DNA from 2 places in the Undibacterium sp. Dicai25W genome. Region 2 is predicted to be linked to the other one. Evidence: predicted binding sites of a transcription regulator. Region 2 holds the regulator's gene; the other holds the start of a gene.
The links. The regulator sigma-54, encoded in region 2, starts transcription at its own class of promoters, with help from an activator protein. The targets are predictions, from matches to a motif close to TGGCANGNAANCTGCTTT.
Positions count from the first base shown of each region.

Region 1: the regulator sigma-54 is predicted to act here: its motif matches at 4,563-4,580, upstream of glnA (type I glutamate--ammonia ligase).

Region 1 covers NZ_JBMPOQ010000013.1:3,602-10,354, forward strand. Annotated here, with positions in the region: gene ntrC (nitrogen regulation protein NR(I)) at 1-1,084, opposite strand, end outside; gene glnL (nitrogen regulation protein NR(II)) at 1,174-2,247, opposite strand; gene ACO0KY_RS14110 (DUF4124 domain-containing protein) at 2,338-2,820, opposite strand; gene glnA (type I glutamate--ammonia ligase) at 3,006-4,421, opposite strand; gene ACO0KY_RS14120 (bifunctional diguanylate cyclase/phosphodiesterase) at 5,030-6,753, shown strand, end outside.
Region 2 covers NZ_JBMPOQ010000001.1:353,633-360,385, forward strand. Annotated here, with positions in the region: gene ACO0KY_RS01760 (ABC transporter ATP-binding protein) at 1-714, shown strand, start outside; gene ACO0KY_RS01765 (enoyl-CoA hydratase/isomerase family protein) at 768-1,862, opposite strand; gene hpf (ribosome hibernation-promoting factor, HPF/YfiA family) at 2,026-2,370, opposite strand; gene ACO0KY_RS01775 (RNA polymerase factor sigma-54) at 2,480-3,964, opposite strand; gene lptB (LPS export ABC transporter ATP-binding protein) at 3,976-4,740, opposite strand; gene lptA (lipopolysaccharide transport periplasmic protein LptA) at 4,742-5,365, opposite strand; gene lptC (LPS export ABC transporter periplasmic protein LptC) at 5,355-5,978, opposite strand; gene ACO0KY_RS01795 (KdsC family phosphatase) at 5,975-6,499, opposite strand; gene ACO0KY_RS01800 (KpsF/GutQ family sugar-phosphate isomerase) at 6,499-6,753, opposite strand, start outside.

The sequences.
Region 1 (6,753 bases), on a different contig from region 2:
AATTACACAAATTCTCTAATTGGCGTACGTTCCCAGGAAAATCCATACCAGACAACAATTGTAAGGCTGGTTCCGACAAACGTTTTACATCCACACCCAATTGCTTGGCACTTTGCGCGAGGAAAAATTTAGCCAGCAAAGGAATATCTTCGCGTCGCTCGCGCAGGCTAGGCAAGCGTAAACGAATAACATTTAGACGGTGGTACAAGTCTTCACGGAACAAGCCATCACGCACGCGCAATTCCAGATTTTGATGTGTTGCTGCAATCACCCGCACATTGGCCTTCATGGGTTGGTGACCACCAACCCGATAAAAGTGGCCATCTGACAAAACGCGCAACAAGCGTGTCTGCAAATCGAACGGCATATCACCAATTTCATCCAGAAACAGCGTACCACCTTCAGCCTGTTCAAACCGGCCGCGACGTGTAGTTTGAGCACCGGTGAAAGCACCGCGCTCATGTCCAAACAATTCAGACTCGAGTAAATCCTTAGGAATGGCGGCCGTATTCAAGGCAATAAATGGCTGACCAGCACGCGGACTATGTTTATGCAAGGCACGCGCTACCAACTCTTTACCACTGCCCGATTCGCCGGTAATCAAGACGGTGACATGTGATTGCGACAGTCGTCCAATCGCCCGAAATACATCCTGCATTGCGGGTGCCTGTCCGAGTATTTCTGGTGTTTCTGAGATGGTTTGTTCAACACTGGCTTCACGCAGACTTTCATCCAATGCGCGGCGTATGAGTTCCACCGCTTTATCGAGATCGAAAGGTTTCGCCAGATATTCGAAAGCCCCCCCCTGAAACGCTGCGACAGCAGAATCCAGATCGGAAAACGCAGTCATAATAATGACTGGCAAGCCAGGGTGTTTAGCTTTGACAGTTTGTAGCAGCTCGAGTCCGGATGCGCCGTGCATACGGATATCAGAAACCAACACTTGCGGAGATTCGGATTGCAAAGCCTGCATCGCATCTCGCGCATTGGTAAAGCTTTTGGTGCTCAGATTTTCCCGGGCTAATGCTTTTTCCAACACCCAACGAATTGAATCATCGTCATCCACTATCCAAATTGGTTTCATATTTTTATCTTCATCTCTGGTTTCAACGTAGCAATGAATGATGGCACTTTTGATGCCACACTATACACTCCCTCTATCACTCTCTTGCTTCAAGGGAGTGGGATCAGGATTCTGAAATCGGTACACCCTGGCCGGCTCTCACATTCGATGACACCCATGTGTTGTTCGACAAAATTCTGTGCCAGGGTTAAACCTAAACCGCTACCACCATCCCTTCCCGATACTAATGGGTAGAAAATACGGTTGCGAATTTCAGGAGGAATTCCAGGTCCGTTATCAATGATATGCAAGTCTAATGCCAGCCTGTAGCGAACCTTGGCCACCGTGATCTGACGCACCACTCTGGACTTAAAAGTCAGCATGGCATCACCTTGACGTATCCTCTCTCCCAATGCCTGGGCAGCATTGTGGGCGATATTCAGCACCGATTGTATGAGTTGTTCTTTATCGCCACGAAATTCCGGAATCGACAAATCGTAATCGCGATGAATAGTTAATCCCTGCGGAAACTCTGCCACGATCAAACTTCTGACACGTTCGCAGACTTCATGAATATTGACATCCGTCACAATATGCGGAAGTCGGTGCGGTGCCAGCAGACGATCCACCAATGTTTGCAAACGATCCGCTTCTTTAATAATGACTTGCGTATATTCTCGCAATTCTTTGAGCTGACGCTCAGGCAACTCCAATTCCAGCAATTGCGCTGCGCCACGGATTCCACCTAAGGGGTTTTTGATTTCATGCGCCAGATTGCGGATCAATTCTTTGTTTGCCTTGCTCTGATCGAGCATCCGCTCTTCGCGATCCAGTTTGAGTTGCTGTACGTTTTCGCGAAACTCAATTAGTACTGGCGTTTCGGGATTATCTAAAGCCGTGACGATACTATGTACATGCAAAGCTTCGCGTCCAGCACGTTCCAAGGTGAGATCCTGGCGCTTATCTGCAAATTGGTGCGAAATCGCCTGATCGAATACCGCGAGCAATTCTTTGGGGTTTAAAAATAAATCGGTTAATTTCTGATGTGCCAGCGCTTTTAAGGAGCTATCAAGTAAATTTTCGGCGGCGGCATTGACGAATACAATGCATCCGTTAGCATTGAGCACGATAACAGCCGAGGTCAACAAATCAAGACCGGCGAACGAGTTAAGAGAGTTTTCCAAAATGATCCCGAAAAAAAAGGCCGCATACAGCGACCTTTACGCAAACATCATGCCTGAATTTTCAATCCCGAAAGCATCCTGACTTTTGCACTATTTGAGGTTGCTTAGTTCGCGCTGCAGAGCTTCAATATTTTTTGTGCTGCGCGCAATATCATCTTTCATTCCACTGGTCCGTTCCTGGTATTTTGCGAAGTTACGCTCGCTACCCAAGCGCTCGGGCTCGCCATTGTTGTAGTCTTTTTTCAAATCATCTAATTTTTTTTGCTCTGATTTGAGTTCATCTTGCAAAATCTGCTTACGATCAGAATCGCGTGCTTTTTGGGTAGAATCGTCTACCTTAGGAAAATCTGCCGGGCTTGACGCAGGCTTACCTTGCGCTTTTTTTGCTGGCAAAGCAGGCGCTGGAACAACCGTAATACCGGGCAATTCGACCTTACTACAACCTTTAGTCGCGCCAGTGTTTTTGTATTCTTTCTTGCCGGTTGCATCAACACACAAAAAAACCTCACTCTGTGCATAGGCCACACTTTGCATCAAAAGCAAGGAAATAATAGCGGTCAATATTTTCTTCATAATCAGTCAATAGTCACAAACAGGCTTGTAGTGTATTCGAAGCAGCGCCGTCGCACAATTCTAGCTTACCAGTTGTAACAAAGGATGTGTAAAGGAAATACAATCTAAAAAAACCAATCCGAAGCAAAAACGTCGTCAAGACCAAAAAAAAGCGGGGTTGCCCCCGCTTTTTTATCTGTACCAAATTACAGAGAGTAGTACATGTCGAATTCAACTGGGTGAGTTGTCATGCGCATACGCTGTACATCTTGCATTTTCAATTCAATGTAAGCATCAATCATGCTGTCACTGAATACGCCGCCACGGGTCAGGAACTCGCGGTCTTTGTTCAATGCATCCAACGCTTCTTCCAGAGAAGAACATACTGTTGGGATCAATGCATCTTCTTCTGGAGGCAAATGGTACAAGTCTTTAGTTGCTGCTTCACCTGGGTGTATCTTGTTTTGTACGCCGTCCAGACCAGCCATCATCAGTGCAGAGAAGCACAGGTATGGGTTGGCCAGTGGATCTGGGAAGCGCGCTTCAACGCGACGACCTTTTGGATTTGCAACGTATGGAATACGGATAGATGCAGAACGGTTACGGGCCGAGTAAGCCAATTTCACCGGGGCTTCATAACCTGGCACCAGACGTTTGTACGAGTTAGTACCTGGGTTAGTGATTGCATTCAATGCTTTAGCATGTTTAATGATACCGCCGATGTAGTACAGAGCGAAATCAGACAAACCAGCATAGCCATCGCCTGCGAACAGGTTTTTGCCATCTTTCCAGATAGATTGATGCACGTGCATACCAGAACCGTTGTCACCAACGATAGGTTTAGGCATGAAAGTCGCTGTTTTACCATAGGTATGAGCAACATTCCAAACCACGTATTTCAGATTTTGAGTCCAGTCAGCGCGCTCTACTAATGTGGAGAACTTAGTACCGATTTCATTTTGACCTGCGCCAGCCACTTCGTGGTGATGCACTTCAACTGGAATACCCATGGATTCCAGAATCAAGCACATTTCAGAACGCATGTCCTGAAAGCTGTCGACAGGTGGCACTGGGAAATAGCCGCCTTTGACAGTTGGACGATGGCCGGTGTTACCGCCTTCGAGTTTTTCGCCTGTTGTCCAGGACGCTTCTTCGGAATCAATCTTCACGAAGCAACCAGACATGTCGATTTTCCAACGTACGCCGTCAAAAATGAAGAATTCTGGCTCTGGACCGAAGTAAGCCGTGTCACCGATACCGGAAGATTTCAGGTAAGCCTCTGCACGTTTTGCAATAGAACGTGGATCACGGTCGTAACCTTTACCATCGGATGGCTCGATGACGTCACATTGCATAAACAGTGTGGTTTCTTCCATGAATGGATCGATGTTCGCTGTGTTTGGATCAGGCATCAACAACATGTCGGAAGCTTCAATCCCTTTCCAGCCGGCGATGGACGAGCCGTCGAATGCGTGACCAGATTCGAATTTATCGATATCGAATTGGGAAACTGGAACAGTTACGTGCTGTTCTTTGCCTCGGGTATCAGCAAAGCGGAAATCAACGAACTTAACTTCGTTGTCTTTCGCCATTTTCAAGACTTCTGCGGCTGTCATTGCCATGTGAAACTCCTCAAATAGAGCTAAAAATAAATTCGGAAATTGCTGAGCCCTGTGCCAGCCATATTATTTGATAACCCAACAGCACTATAAATACCATTTTTTCATCAAATTTCATGCAGCGGCTAAACTCAATTAACAATCATAGCAGAAACTATGCCACCTTCCAGTTCTGTTAAAAACAAATAGATTTTTTGGAAAACCCTTGTTTTTTTATGAATGAGTATATAAAAAAAGTAAATATAGACGCCCATCTCTGCACGACACACTCACCATTTTGGTGCGCAAAAATAATTTTCGCACCAATTTAATGCATCTCATTTTTAATGATTCGTGCATCCTCATTTTGGTGCGCATATCGTCATTCCATACCAATGCAAACAAACCGTTTTAGTTCAAAGCCATTCCTGCTCTGAGATCAAATGATTGATGCTCATCATACTCAATGCGGATAGGCAGGTAATGCGATTGACTCTCATTTCTCAAGTGGCTATCTTTGATGACCAATTTGCGCTTCGTCGCTGACTGGATAAATTGTCGCAATTACGCGAGCCTACAATTACATAAACATAAGTTTCTTTCCGACCAGTCTACCTATTCATTGATGTCACATGCCACCTATCACCAGAAGATTTTCGCTGAATTCGCATATCTGTGCGATCTTGACCTTCTTTGTGGCCATCAGCATCGGCGTGACGCTGATCATTCGCTTAGAAAGAAGTGCAGCGATCGAAGACCGCTTAGTGACTACAGAGCTCGCCAGCCTGCAAATACACACCATTGAAGATAAGCTTGCACATGCACTGTCAGCGACCTACGCAGTAGCCTCATTGGTAAAAGACCGTAAAGGCAAGGTCGATGATTTCGATTCTTTTGCTGATCATTTGCTTGAATATCACCCTGGTATATCGGCGCTCTACCTGGCACCAGACGGTATCACCACTAACGTCGTACCGGCATACTGGCGCAAATATGGCTTGGGCATTAATTTACTCACCGACCCTTCCAGAAAAACTGAAGCACTCTTAGCGAAAAACACCAACCAACTTACACTGGCCGGCCCACTGACGCTTAAACGCGGCAGTATCGGCATCATCGGGCGCTTGCCCGTTTATTTAAAAGCAGAATCTGGTCAAGAACAGTTTTGGGGCATGATATCTGTCGTTATTACGCTAGAGTCAATACTGAAAGAATCTGGCCTACTCAGCATGGCGCAACGCGGCCACGATTACGAATTGTGGCGTATCGACCCTGCCACCGGGAACAAACAAACTATAGATAAAAGTACACATTTCGACGGCCAAAATACAGTTCACCAAAAACTCACCTTACCCAACGCTGTGTGGTATCTCGATGTCGTTAATAGCAATACCAATCAACCATTAACTGGCTTATACGTAAAATGCAGTATCGTATTTTTGATCAGTCTAATGCTGGCATGTATGGTTAAATTATTACTCAATACTCGTACGCAAAAACGTAATCTGGAAGCGATTATCGCCGACAGAACCAGGGAAGTCGCAGCCCGAGAAGCGGATCTGAGTCGCGCCCAGAGTATATCTGCCACCGGTAGCTGGATTGCAGATAACTACGACCAGATACATTGTTCCAATGAGGCTTATCACATTCTGAAGCTTCCAATAGGAAGCAACGTTGACTGCCAAACTATTTTTGAAAGAATTCATCCAGATGACCAGAAAAAAGTGATTCGGCACTGGAAGGAAAGTCTGACCCAGTTTTGCGCTGTTGAATTCCGCTTAAGCATAGACGGAGAAATTATCTGGATTCACTCTCAAATTGCCCTCGACAGAAGTTCGAATGGCAAGCTAATCCGGCGCATAGGCACAATACAAAATATCACTGACCGCAAACGCATAGAAGATGATTTGCGCGTCGCCGCGATTGCGTTTGAAGGACAAGAAGGAATGGTGATTACCGATGAACATCGCAACATCCTCCGAGTCAATAAGGCCTTTACCAGGATCACCGGATACTCCCGTGAAGAAGCATTAGGCAAGACCACAAATTTACTCAAATCTGGCATACACGGCTCAAGCTATTACAAAGACATGTCAGAACAATTGCAACTACATGGATTCTGGCAGGGCGAGATTTGGAATCGTCGTAAAAATGGCGAAATATATCCAGAATGGTTGACTATTACCGCGGTCAGATCGCAAGATGGAAAAACTATCAATTACGTCGGCACCATGCTCGACATTACGCAGCGTAAAGCCACTGAAGCCAAGCTCGAACATCTCGCTTACCACGACCCATTAACTGGATTAGCGAATCGCCGATTGTTACTCGACCGCTTACAACATGCGCTCGCCAG
Region 2 (6,753 bases):
AATTTACACGCTGCGTACGGTAAGGTGCAGGTATTGCATGGTATTTCTTTGGAAGTCCCAAAAGGAAAAGTGGTAACGTTGATCGGTTCAAATGGCGCTGGTAAAACAACGACCATGCGAGCAATTTCTGGCATGTTGAAACCGAAGGAGGGCACAGTGAGTCTAGCTGGTAATGATATCACCGGACTTGATTCACATAAAATTGCGCGTGCTGGATTAGCTCACTCACCTGAAGGTCGGCGCGTGTTTGCGACGATGACGGTGAAAGACAATTTGCTGTTAGGCGCTTTCCCACGCTTTACCGGCTCGCGTAACCGCGGCGATATTGATACCGATCTGCAAAAGGCGATGGAGCTGTTCCCACGCTTACGCGAACGTCGTGATCAACTGGCTGGCACCTTATCTGGCGGTGAGCAACAAATGCTGGCGATGGCGCGTGCCGTGATGTTAAATCCGGAAGTTATTTTGCTGGATGAGCCGTCGATGGGGCTGGCGCCGATCTTGGTGGATGAAGTGTTCCGTATCATCCAACGTCTGAAGCATGAGGGCATGACAATGCTGTTGGTTGAGCAATTTGCGGCTGCGGCGTTAGCCGTCGCAGATTATGGCTATGTCTTAGAAAATGGCAAAATTTCTGTGCATGGTCCGGCCGCTAGTCTGCAAAATGATCCTGCGGTCAAGGCTGCGTACCTTGGTGGTAATTCGCAGCATTAAGTTTAGAGCAGTGCAAAATGTAGGGTGGGTTGCATCCGCCCTACATGAGTCAATTATCCATTCAAAGAGCGCAGAGGATGGGCATATGCTGGCCATACTTCGTTGAAAAAACCTGCCACCATGTCTTCACTGACCTCAGACAAGTGCGCTGGTGACCATTTGGGTTGATTGTCTTTGTCAACTACCAAGGCACGTACCCCTTCGAGTACTTCGCCGTGTTTAAAGCAATGCCGGACCATATTTCTCTCCATGCGCAGGCAATCAGACACGGACATGCTGGCGCTGCGGCGAAGTTGTTCGAGAGTCACACACATCAGTAACGGTGAGCGCTTTTCCATGGTGGCCAGTGTGCTTTGGGCAAATACACTGTTATTCTTTTTGAGTGCCTCAGCAATATTTATCAAGCTATTGCCAGAAAATAGCGCGTCAATTTCAGTGCGTTGCACTGCCAGTTTGCTTTGCGCTGGTTCAGCTTGTGTCGCGTAAGGGCGGGCGAAATCGTGAATTGCTTTGCGCAAATCGGATGTATCGCTATTGCTCAATAATTCCATTAAGCCAGAAATTTCGCTGGTTGGAATAAATACATCTGCCAAACCAGCATATAGCGCATCAGCAGCACCGATAATTTCGCCAGTTAAACCCAGATAAGTACCGATTTGTCCTGGCGTACGTGACAGGAAATAACCACCGCCAACGTCTGGAAATAAGCCAATATTCACTTCTGGCATTGCCATCTTGGTACGCTCAGTCACGATGCGTAAGCAACTGTCAGGACCCGCTTGTGCAATCCCCATGCCGCCGCCCATCACCACGCCGTTCATCAGCGCAATATACGGTTTTGGATAGAAATGAATTAAATGGTTTAATGCGTATTCTTCGGTAAAAAAATCTTCCAGCAATGCGCTGTCGCCTGTCGGAGTGGATGTTCCGACATCATAAAAAAAGCGAATGTCACCACCAGCACACAAGGCTTTTTCGCTGCTGCTATGAATAAACACTGCACGGATATCGTTATTATCACGCCATTTCAATAAGGCAGTCGTGATACTTCTTACCATGTCCAATGATAGGGAATTGAGTGCTTTGGGGCGATCTAATGTAATGAAGCCGATTTGATTTTTGACAGAAGTGACAACGTATTCGCTCATAGGGATACCAATAAATTGATCGTGGTAAAACTGGTATTTTATGCTGCTGCGCGCTTGCCGTCACGGTCTTTAGTACGGATTGAGTGATGTGTGGGATAGCAATAAAAAAGGACGCCAGATAGCGTCCTTGTTTTAGTGACCCTGAATGAGCAGGGGTTGGCGATTATGCCGATGCCGGATCTGGCATGTGTTTAATTGCATCGTGGTGATGTTCTTGAATCTTGTCTTTGTGTTTGATCACTTGACGATCCAGTTTGTCTACCAGTGCATCAATGGCTGCATACAAATCATGCGCCAGACTTTCTACATGGATATCTTTACCGCTGATGTGCAGATTGATATCCGCCTTGTGGCGTTTGTCTTTCTCGCGGAGCTTGTCAACCGTCAGGATGACGGCAATATCAATGACTTGATCGAAGTGTCGCCGGACTCTTTCCAGCTTGGTGTGTACGTATTCGCGGATTGCAGGAGTTACTTCGACGTGATGTCCACTGATGGTGAGATTCATACTGTGCTCCTATGGTAATGTTGCTTGCTATTACGATGCGCTCATTTCATCGGAAGTGTCTTGAGCTAAATCATATATAGCAATTTAAACCGGAATTACAAGGACTTTGTTACAAACATTTACGCATACTGACGGGTGGAATTTTCAGAGCTTCGCGGTATTTGGCGACTGTACGTCGGGCAATTACCATACCCTGTTCACCCAGCATTTCTGCGATTTTACTGTCAGAGAGTGGGCTTTTCTGGTCTTCTGCTCCTATTAACTGCTTGATAAGTGCTCGTATCGCGGTGGACGATGCTTCCCCCCCGGTTTCCGTCGCGACATGGCTGCCGAAAAAATACTTTAACTCAAACATGCCATGTGGGGTCAACATGTATTTTTGGGTCGTAACACGGGAAATAGTACTCTCGTGTAATCCTAGTGTATCAGCTATTTCGCGCAAAACAAGGGGGCGCATTGCGACCGCGCCATGCGTGAAAAAGTTACGCTGTCTTTCTACTATCGCTTGTGCAACGCGCAAAATTGTCTCAAAGCGCTGCCGCATATTTTTGATGAGCCAGCGTGCTTCTTGTAGTTGCGCACCAAGTCCGTTCTCTCCTCGATGTTGCCGCATCAGATTGGCGTACATACTGCTGACGCGCAGCTTGGGCATCACATCTTGATTGAGCGAAACTTGCCAGCCATGCACAGTTTTTTTAACGATAACGTCGGGCACAACATAGTCAGAACTGCTCTTGGCAAATGCATACCCTGGTCTAGGGTGACATGCGCGTATGACAATTTGTGCTTCGCGCAAATCCTCGTCATCGCAATCAAAGATTTTTTTTAATTTCGTGAAATCTCTTTGTGCAAATAAATTTAATTGTTTTTCAACAATAGCTAATGCCAGACGTCGTGTGACAAAAGGGATTTGGGGTAAACGTTTTATCTGTATTGCAAGACATTCGGCAGCACTTCTGGCACCGACCCCTGACGGATCAAAGCTTTGTACCATCGATAACGCGAATGATAATTCTTCTGGCTCTACACTGAGTTCTATCGGTAAGCTGGAATGTATTTCATCCAGTGTCTCTGAAAGGTAACCATTATCGTCAATTGCATCGATAATCAGTTCTACTAATGCCAGGTCGCGTGGTTCGCGCAGGCTCAGACGCATTTGCTCCAGCAAGTGCTCTCGGAGGCAGATATGAGCGGCTTCTAGTTGCCGGTAACCATCATCATCTTCAGCGCTGTGCTGACCTGCTGGCGCGTCGTTGAAGCTCCATTCTTCTTCGTTGGCGCTGACACTGTCATTGGGTACAATTTCGCTGTCTGATGGTGTTTCTTCAGCGCTATTGGTATTTTCTCTGGCGCTAGAAGTTTCCATGCCGGCATCAGGTGTGTTACTTGATGTATTGATAGCACCATCTGCGAGTAGACGTAGAGCATTGTCCATAGGATCGTCTACGCGTTCCAGCAAGGGATTTTCTATGAGTAGTGTCTCTAATTCCTGATGCAACTCCAGCGTCGACAATTGCAATAATCTGATCGACTGTTGCAATTGCGGCGTTAATGCCAGATGTTGGGAAGTACGTAGTTGCAGGCTTTGTTTCATGATGCTTTCCGTCACATGCGGAAATGCTCTCCCAGATAAACCCGACGCACTGATTCGTTCTCAATGATGTCATCAGGCTTACCGCTGGCCAATACCGCACCCTGATTGATGATGTAGGCGTGGTCACAAATACCTAATGTCTCGCGAACGTTGTGATCGGTAATCAATACCCCTATGCCACGCTCTTTCAGGAATCGTACGATACGTTGTATCTCAATCACGGCAATGGGATCAACACCAGCGAATGGTTCGTCTAGTAATACGAAGCGGGGATTAGTTGCCAATGCGCGGGCGATTTCGACGCGTCGTCGTTCACCACCAGATAATGACAGCGCCTGGCTTTCGCGAATTTTTTCAATTTGTAAATCCACCAGCAAAGCATCCAGACGCCGATCAATTTTCTGCTTTGAAAGATATTTTTTATTTTTATCTTTCTGCAATTCCAAAACAGCACGAATATTTTCTTCCACCGTCAGCTTTCTGAATACCGATGCTTCTTGCGGTAAATAGGATAAACCTAAGACCGCGCGTTGATGTATAGGTAAACCTGAAATAGCCACGCCATCGATACTGATTTGTCCGCCATCTGATGGCACCAAGCCAACGATCATGTAAAACGAAGTCGTTTTACCGGCACCATTGGGACCGAGCAAACCAACCACCTCGCCACTTTTTACCGATAAAGAAACATCTCTGACAACTTGTCGTGCGCCATAGCGCTTTTGCAAACCTTTGACGACCAGAATGCTATTTTTTTCTGAAGTGTTGGCTGGCATCTTAATTTGTCTGTTTATTAATTTTTGGTTGTATCGTCAGTTTGATTCTGCCACCGCCAGAAACTACCGAGCCATTACTTGTGTTGGTGCCAACGAAGACATCGTTTTTGCTGTCGTAAGAAAGAAATTCGCCCTCTTGTTCATCTGTAACCTTTTTGCCGTCTAGGTAACGCACTTTTGCTTTAGAGATGAATTTGACGAACTCTGTTTTTTCGTCGTATTCCGCACGATCTGCCTCACCTTCAACCCAGAGATCCGGGCCACCATCACGTTTCTGACGGAATCTGACTTTTCCACCTGATTTACTATACAGATTAACGTGTTGAAAATCTTCAGGGGTTTTAGTTGCGACTGCGCGTTCGGATTTCACAATTAACGTGCCCTTGGTAATAACAACGTCACCAGTTGCAGTGGTAATGTTAGTTTTACCATCACTCACCAGGTGTTCGGCTTCGATGACCATTTCTTTTTGGCTGTCGGCTTTTTCCGCATAAGCCGGCAATAAAAACGTTGTCGTCATGCCGAGCAGTAAGATTGAACTCATTATTTGATGAGAGCAAAAGAGAGGCAGGCGCATTTTTTTCTTTCTAAATTTTGTCTGATATGTTGTGGTTTCAGCTACCACGTTTTTTTAAACGTGCATGTACTTTGCTTAATAACTCCAATTGCTGAGTCGAGTTATTGGCTATCATGCCTATCGCGTGAGCTTCCATACCATTGGTAAATAGGGTGACTGGGTGATCCGATGTCACCAGATCGTTATCTGGTATCAACATCAGGTAATTAGTTTCCAGTCGCATAAAATTTGAATTAAGTCCCTCCGGACGTTCCACACTGACTTTGTCATACAAGTGCACAATATCGTGTTCACGTTTAGGATTGACGGCTTCAGATTTTTGATCGACGACAGCACGCTCAGCAATGATGGTCACTGGCATGCGGGTACTGTCAAAACTATTAATATGCGGATGAGTAATTTCGTACTGATCCGTGCGTGGCAGATGAATTAAGCGATCGCCGGTCAAGTGATAATTTGCTTTGCTACTATTTGACAAGCGGATGAAGTTGAAATGCTCAACGTAATAATCAGGTTCAAGTCTTATCGACGATTTTCGTGCATCGTCTTCTCCGCGTTGACGAAATGCGTTTTCGACCCAGAAGCTTCCAAGCGCAATAAGACCTAGCGCAACAACGGCTATCCAGATACGTGCCCGGTCTATAGTAATCTGTGGTTTCATGCCAAATATTCGGCTAAAGCCAGTTCGTATTTATTTTGTGCTTTTAAAATAAAATCACATACCTCTCGCACCGCACCTTTGCCACCCATTGCGCTCGTAACGTAGTCGACCCGAGAGCGTACTTCAGCGTGTCCGTTGGGAACGCTGGCGGCAAAACCCACTCTGCTTAATACGGGTAGGTCAATAACGTCATCACCAATAAATCCACATTCGTTGCCAGCAAGATTGAGTTCTGCGAGCAATTCCATAAAAGCCGATTTTTTGTCATGAATACCTTGACGCACATGCGTGATTCCAAGATCAGACGCGCGCTTTAAAACGATCGCCGAACTACGCGCACTAATGATCGCTGTTGCTATGCCAGCGTTTTGCAATAAACGAATACCTTGACCGTCGAGCACGTTGAACGTTTTTAACGCTTCGCCATCAGAGCCAAAATGCAGGCTGCCGTCAGTCAGAATGCCATCAACATCAAATATCATTAGTTTAATCCGTGCTGCTTTTTGAATCGTGTCCCTCATTAAATCACCTTCGCTCTGGTCAGATCATGAATATGTAATGCACCGACTAATTTTCCTTGTTCGTCAGTGACCAACAATTGATTGATGCGATGAGTTTCCATGACTTCGACTGCTTCTACCGCTAACTGATCAGCACGGATGCTGCGCGGATTGGTGTGCATGACATCGCCAATACTGATTTGCGTGAAATCACATACGCCTTCCATCATGCGACGTAAATCACCGTCGGTGAATACGCCAACGATATTGCGTTC